Regions from separate parts of the Pseudomonas sp. p50(2008) genome, predicted to be linked through region 1. Evidence: riboswitches for the same ligand, from Rfam matches in the RefSeq annotation. Region 1 holds a riboswitch; each other region holds the start of a gene.
The links. Region 1 has a riboswitch for cobalamin ahead of H7698_RS17830 (ABC transporter substrate-binding protein). Riboswitches for the same ligand answer to the same signal wherever they lie in the genome.
Positions count from the first base shown of each region.

Region 1 (2,260 bases):
GCCTGCATCGCCATGGCGTCGAGGATAATGATCCGGTTGTTTTTCACCGCGTCCATGTTGCGCGTCACCGGGTCACTGCGCAGGAATTGCAGTTTCTTTTCATGATCGTCAGCAGGGAATCGTCGGCGGTCCATACGTGCAATCACCAGGAACGTCGGGTTGGCCTTGGCGATGGTTTCCCAGCCCACAGTCGGCCATTCCTCGTTGGACTCAACGACGTTGCGCACGCCCAAGGTGTTGAGCATGAAATCCGGGATGCCCTTGTGGCCGGCGACGTACGGGTCGATGTCGAGGCTGGCGCTGGAGAACCAGAACAGCGCGCTGGTGTGCTTCAGGTCCTTGTTCTGCACCGTGGCCATCGACTTCGCCAGGCTGGCCTTGAGTTCGGCGTTCAACTGCTCGCCACGGGCCTGAACATCAAAGATCTGCGCCAATTGGCTGATGCTTTTGTAGATGCTGTCGATGCGAAACGCCTCCAGCCGCGTGCCATCGGCGCCGACCAGGTTGTCTTTGGCTTCGCAATCGGAGGGCATCAGGTAGGTCGCAATATTCAGCTCATGAAACTGCTCGCGAGTGCCCACTGCGCCTTGCGGACCGACCATCCATTCCAGCTCCACCGCCACCAGTTCAGGACGTTTGCCGATCACCGCTTCGAAACTCGGCTCGTTGTCGGCCAGGCGTTCGATCTTGTCGTTCTCGGCTTTGTACGTGGCCAGGACATCGTTGAACCACAGCGATGTGCCGACCAGCTTGTCGCTCAAACCCATGGCATAGAGCATTTCAGTGCCGGCCTGGCCAATGGTCACGGCCCGGACAGGCGCGTGCTGGAACGTCAGCGTGCTGCCGCAGTTTTCGACGGTGAGGGGGTACTGAGTCGGGGTCGCCTGGGCGAGGGCACAAAAGCCCAGGCCCGATAGGAGGGTGGAGAGGAGGGTGGCGAAGCGGGGCAGCAGCATGGGGCGATCTCCATTTGAACCGTACAGGGGAGCCGAGGTATACGGTCTGGAAACACATCATCGAACGCTGCTGCAAAGGCAGTGCAAGGCCGATCACCGAAGTGACGCACGCGGCAAGGATGTCCTTCCCGGACACCCCGCCGGTTAGTGATTTGCTTGGCCGGCAGGTCTCCTGACTGATGCGTCATCGCCTGGCCCCGGCCTTCCCGGGGATGATCCCAGTGGCGTTCGTGGAGCAGGCTCAGCATCTACAGTTGCGGGGGCAGTTCCGTTTGATGCTGTGTGAGCATCACGGATTCCCTATTAATCCCATGTGGAAACCGGCGGCGGCATGGTAGTCGATCAGACCGTCCGAGGGGAACCTGTCTAACCCCGATGCACCCAGATCCACTGTAGGAGCAAAGCGTGCTCGCGATGGCGTCCTCATGAACGACCGTTTTTTCCGGATGTACCCCGATCAACTGTAGGAGTGAGCCTGCTCGCGATGACGGCCTCATGGCCGATGAGTATCCCCTGATGCACCCGGATCAAACTGTGGGAGCTGGCTTGCCAGCGATGGCGGCCTGACAGCCGATGAGTATCTCCCTGATGTACTCGGATCAAACTGTGGGAGCTGGCCTGCCGGCGATGGCGCCCTCATAGCCGATCGATATTTGCTGATGTACCCGATCAAACTGTGGGAGCTGGCTTGCCAGCGATGGCGGCCTGATCGGCGGTGAGATTCTTGCTGGTGTCCATATCCATTTCTGCGGTTACGGCGGCTATTGGTTTCGCCCTTACGGCGAGTCACTTGGAAGAGCCCCAAGTAACCAAGGGCTCTTGCCCCTTTCGTGCGGTGCCTCGCTGAGGCTCGGCATACCCTCGCTCCGGTCCTGCTCCGTGGGCCCGCCGCCATCGGCCATCCATGGCCGGGGGCGGCTAACCCGGCATCCATGCCGGGTTGCCCACTGCGCAGAACCTGCGCTCGGCCTTACGAGGGGGCAAGAAGATCAAAAGCAAATCAAAAGCAGATCAAGTGCAGATCAAGTGCAGATCAGAAGCCGACCGAACTGCGTTTTTTCCACGTATTGGGTGCGTTTGCCGTAGGCCTCAATCACTCACCTTGATCGCCTCAACATCCCCCAAAGCGCTGTAATGCTTACGCAGCTTGCGCAGTTCCCGACTGCCCATTTTGTCCAATGACAAAGTCGCGTTCTGTGCCTCCTGAGTGGCTCGAATCAACTCGTCGATTTTCAGATGCAAGATATCGTTGTCGCGGTTTTGGGTGTTCTGGATGAGGAAGACCATCAGGAACGTGATGATCG
Region 1 covers NZ_JACMYF010000006.1:127,384-129,643, reverse strand. The annotation lists gene H7698_RS17830 (ABC transporter substrate-binding protein) at 1-956, opposite strand, end outside; cobalamin riboswitch at 1,102-1,296, opposite strand; gene H7698_RS17825 (low affinity iron permease family protein) at 2,046-2,260, opposite strand, start outside.

Region 2 (2,260 bases), on a different contig from region 1:
CATCCGGCGCAGCAAATTCCACGGCCGGGGGCAACGCGACTTCGCAACTGCCGGCCAGTGCATCGGCGGCGGCATCGAGGCGCAGGTCCAGGTCATTCAATTCACCCGCTTGCACCAGGCCGAGATGCCGGCTCGGCAATTCGATCCCGGTTTCCCGGGACAATGCACCGTACCAACGCAACCCTTCCGTCAGGCTGCCTTCGAGCAACTGCGCATGGCGCACCGTACCGACCCGATTAGCCAATACGCCGGCAAACGGCAAGTCCGGCTGATAGCGCGCCAGCCCCAAGGCCAGCGCACCAAAGGTCTGCGCCATGGCCGTGCCGTCGATCACGGCCAGCACCGGCACACCGAAATGCCGCGACAGATCGGCACTGGACGGCGTGCCGTCGAACAGCCCCATGACGCCTTCAATGAGGATCAGGTCTGCCTCACCCGCGGCTTCCCACAGGAGCCGACGGCTGTCCTGCTCGCCAACCATCCACATGTCCAGTTGATAGACCGGCGCACCGCTGGCGCGCTCGAGAATCATCGGGTCCAGAAAGTCCGGGCCGCACTTGAACACCCGGACCTTGCGCCCCTGATTGCGATGCAAACGAGCCAGTGCAGCGGTGACGGTGGTCTTGCCCTGACCGGACGCCGGCGCGGCGATGAGTACCGCGGGGCAATGACGGGGTTGATTCACAATTCGACGCCTTTTTGCGCTTTGATCCCGGCCTGGAACGCATGCTTGATCACGCCCATTTCAGTGACGGTATCAGCCAGTTCAATCATTTCCGGCTTGGCGCCGCGCCCGGTTACCACCACGTGCTGCATCGGCGGGCGAGCCTGCAAATCGCTGAGTACCTGATCGAGGTCGAGGTAGCCGTGCTTGAGCGCGATGTTCAACTCGTCCAGCACCACCAGACCAATCGACGGATCGCGCAACAATTCACGAGAAACTGACCACGCCGCTTCGGCAGCAGCAATGTCACGCTGACGGTCCTGGGTTTCCCAGGTGAAACCTTCGCCCATCACATGAAAACGCACCTGCTCCGGAAAGCGGCGGAAGAACAGTTCTTCACCGGTGCTGTTACGCCCCTTGATGAACTGCACCACACCACACTGCATACCGTGCCCCATGGACCGGGCAAGCATGCCGAACGCCGAGCTGCTTTTGCCCTTGCCGTTGCCGGTGAGCACCAGCAGCAGGCCGCATTCATTCGGGGAGTTGGCGATGCGTTCGTCGATCACGGCTTTTTTGCGCAACATGCGCGCCAGGTGGCGTTCGTCGCGATCAGGGGTATCAGTCATGGGAAAGCTCTCCGTTGGGGCTGGATAACGGCGGGCAGGCACAAGAATAGACGGCAAAAAGCCTGGCATCGCCCACCGTGATGCCGCTGGATGGATCAGGCCGGTCTCCGGGCTCATGAGCGGCTTGACGCCGAACTGCGCGCCTTCCCATGCCGATAATCGACACAGTGGCACAAGGCGCAGTTTTTACTCATTTACCGTTGCGGGGGCAGCGCCGGGATCGCGAAGCTTCGTGCAACAAAGCGATCACTCACCGGCTTCCCTGTTTCACTCTGTCGACGACGTCACAGAGCACCTGAAACAAGCCGCGAAGGTTAGAGGGTTGGGGGTGGAGCGTCAATTAAAGACGGGACTTGTCTGCGCGATTAACTGCCGCAGATCGTTTGATTGATTGTGCCCTGTTGAACCATCGCACATTTGCGCTTCTCTACTGATCAGGTCAATGCATTTAAAGGGAAGATCAGCATGCGCAAACCCCAGTTCGCTCTCGTCATCGCGCTCGCCGGAGGTCTCGTCGCCTGCGGTGAAACCTCCAGCCTGCAAGTCTCCGACGGCACCGGTCCGTCACCGAAGTTGCCAGAACCGAACAAGACCCTGATACCGACGGTGAACATCGCCCCGGCCGTTGGCTGGGCTGACGGTGCCAAACCGACAGCCGCGGCCGGCACTCAGGTGGCCGCATTTGCCGAAGGGCTCGATCACCCACGCTGGCTCTACGTGCTGCCCAATGGTGACGTGCTGGTGGCAGAAACCAACGCGCCGCCAAAACCCGATGATGGCAAAGGCATAAAAGGCTGGGTCATGAAGACCGTCATGGGACGCGCGGGGGCCGGCGTCCCGAGTCCGAATCGCATCACGCTGCTGCGGGACAAGGATCACGACGGCATCGCTGAAACCCGCACCGTGTTTCTGGAGAACCTGAATTCGCCCTTCGGCATGACCCTGGTCGGCAATGACCTGTATGTCG
Region 2 covers NZ_JACMYF010000001.1:809,106-811,365, forward strand. The annotation lists gene H7698_RS03610 (cobyrinate a,c-diamide synthase) at 1-685, opposite strand, end outside; gene cobO (cob(I)yrinic acid a,c-diamide adenosyltransferase) at 682-1,293, opposite strand; cobalamin riboswitch at 1,375-1,607, opposite strand; gene H7698_RS03620 (PQQ-dependent sugar dehydrogenase) at 1,759-2,260, shown strand, end outside.
Region 2: linked by a shared signal. The riboswitch ahead of cobO (cob(I)yrinic acid a,c-diamide adenosyltransferase) and the one ahead of H7698_RS17830 (ABC transporter substrate-binding protein) in region 1 are both predicted to bind cobalamin.

Region 3 (2,260 bases), on a different contig from region 1:
GCGGCTCCCAGGCTTCGGCATCGTGGGCATGAGCGGCCATGGCGGTGCCGGTATGCTCATGGATTTCTACCGCGGCAGGCTCTGATTTTTCGTAGGTCTCGGCCTGCATAATCAGCGGAGCTACCCAGAAGCTCTGCAGCAGGGTCAGCAGCAGGGCGGCCAGCAGCCCGGTGAAACCTGCGGTTTGCGCAATACGCTTGATCATGTCGGCAGGTCTCAATGGCACGGGAATGCGGAGCTGTGACGGGTATCGTGGGCGGCGTTGTGCACCGCTTCGATGTGGGAGAACCCGGCAAAGTACACAAGGCATGCGCCCAGGATCGACGCACACAAGGCGGCGGTCAGGCGTTGAGTCAGGGTCGTTGTGCTGCTGGCGGTGTTGCTGCCGGTGGTGCTGATGGTCGACATGGCGCTTCCCTCTGGTCTGTCAGCGGGTGAATAGAGCGCATGGAAGATCCCTGCGAATCGGGCACGCAGAGATGCAACAGCGCCCGCCCACCGCGGGTTTGTTATTCAGTGAAGGTGAAAATCACTGTGTGTTGCGGGCCGGTCTCCGGGCTCACGAGGGGCTGGGGCTTCGCCTCAACCTGCAAGAATCACCTTCCCATGCCGAACTGCTGGCACAGTGGATTCGATTCTTCACTCGCTTACCGTTGCGGGGGCAGCACCGGACTGACATGGCCTTGAGTAAAGCACATGATTCACCGGTTTCCCGTTTCACCCTGTGAAGGGCACCCGTAACAAGGCGTGTAGGAGAGCATGGGCGGGGGTTTGGCGTCAATTGGCAAGGGTTCTCAACTCGGTATCGAATGAGAGGGGTTTACCTGTGGCGAGGGGATTTATCCCCGTTGGGTCGCGAAGCGGCCCCCAGCATTCTTTCAGGTATTCAACGCAGGCAGGTTTGGCGACGGCTTCGCCGCCGAACGGGGATAAATCCCCTCGCCACAGGGGCCGTGTTGCCTCACGAACATTGACCGGCCCCAAGACCATGCGTAGCCTTGCGCTTTCGAGGTTCTTCGGTATTTACCGAAGCTAAGAAGGGAACGCGGTTCAAGCCGCGGCTGCCCCCGCAACTGTGAACGGTGATGTTCGCTGCCACGCCACTGCAAACCGTGTCCAACGGGTTCGCGGGAAGGCGCAGCGAATGCCAGGCGAAACCGCCAGGCACGCCGTCAGCCAGGAGACCTGCCTCGAAACAGATTCTCACTACAACCGGGCGGGGTGATCCGGTGGCGAACTCTTCCGCGCGCGCACCTGTCGCAGCGATTGTCGTCCCGCATGCCCGCCACCTTGCCAAAGGGCATCCGATGAAAACACTGGCCAAACTCCCCGTCACCATCGTTACCGGCTTCCTCGGCTCGGGCAAGACCACCTTGCTGCGGCACATGCTCGACAACGCTCAGGGCCGGCGCATCGCCGTCATCGTCAACGAGTTTGGCGAGCTGGGCATCGACGGTGAAATTCTCAAGCAGTGCGCCATCGGCTGCACCGAAGAAGAAGCCAACGGCCGCGTCTATGAGCTGGCCAACGGTTGCCTGTGCTGCACCGTCCAGGAAGAATTTTTCCCGGTCATGCGCGAATTGGTTGCCCGTCGTGGTGACCTCGACCACATCCTTATTGAAACCTCCGGCCTGGCACTGCCCAAGCCATTGGTGCAAGCCTTCCAGTGGCCGGAAATCCGCAGCGCCTGCACCGTTGACGCGGTGATTACCGTGGTCGACAGCCCGGCCGTGGCGGCTGGCACCTTTGCCGCTTTCCCGGACCAGGTCGATGCCCAGCGCAAACTCGACCCGAACCTGGATCACGAGTCGCCGCTGCACGAATTGTTCGCCGACCAACTGGCCAGCGCCGACCTGGTGATCCTCAACAAGGCAGACCTGATCAGCCCTGAAGACCTGGCCCGTGTGCGCCTCGAAGTCGCCGAAGAACTGCCGCCCGCAGTCAAGGTCATCGAAGCCAGCAGCGGCCGCGTTCCGCTGGATGTGCTGATCGGCCTAGGCGCCGGTTCCGAAGAACACATCGACAGCCGCCACAGCCACCACGATCACCACCATGATGGTGAAGACGACCACGATCACGACGCTTTCGACTCTATTTCCATTGAACTGCCGCAAGCCGACGAAAGCCTGCTGATGGACGCGTTGACCCAACTGGTGGTCAAGCACGGCATTTTGCGAGTCAAAGGTTTCGCGGCGATTCCGAACAAGCCGATGCGTCTGCTGATTCAGGGCGTGGGCACGCGTTTCGACAAGCACTTCGA
Region 3 covers NZ_JACMYF010000005.1:256,379-258,638, forward strand. The annotation lists gene H7698_RS15895 (CbtA family protein) at 1-205, opposite strand, end outside; gene H7698_RS15900 (CbtB domain-containing protein) at 217-408, opposite strand; cobalamin riboswitch at 528-754, opposite strand; cobalamin riboswitch at 993-1,207, shown strand; gene cobW (cobalamin biosynthesis protein CobW) at 1,308-2,260, shown strand, end outside.
Region 3: linked by a shared signal. The riboswitch ahead of cobW (cobalamin biosynthesis protein CobW) and the one ahead of H7698_RS17830 (ABC transporter substrate-binding protein) in region 1 are both predicted to bind cobalamin.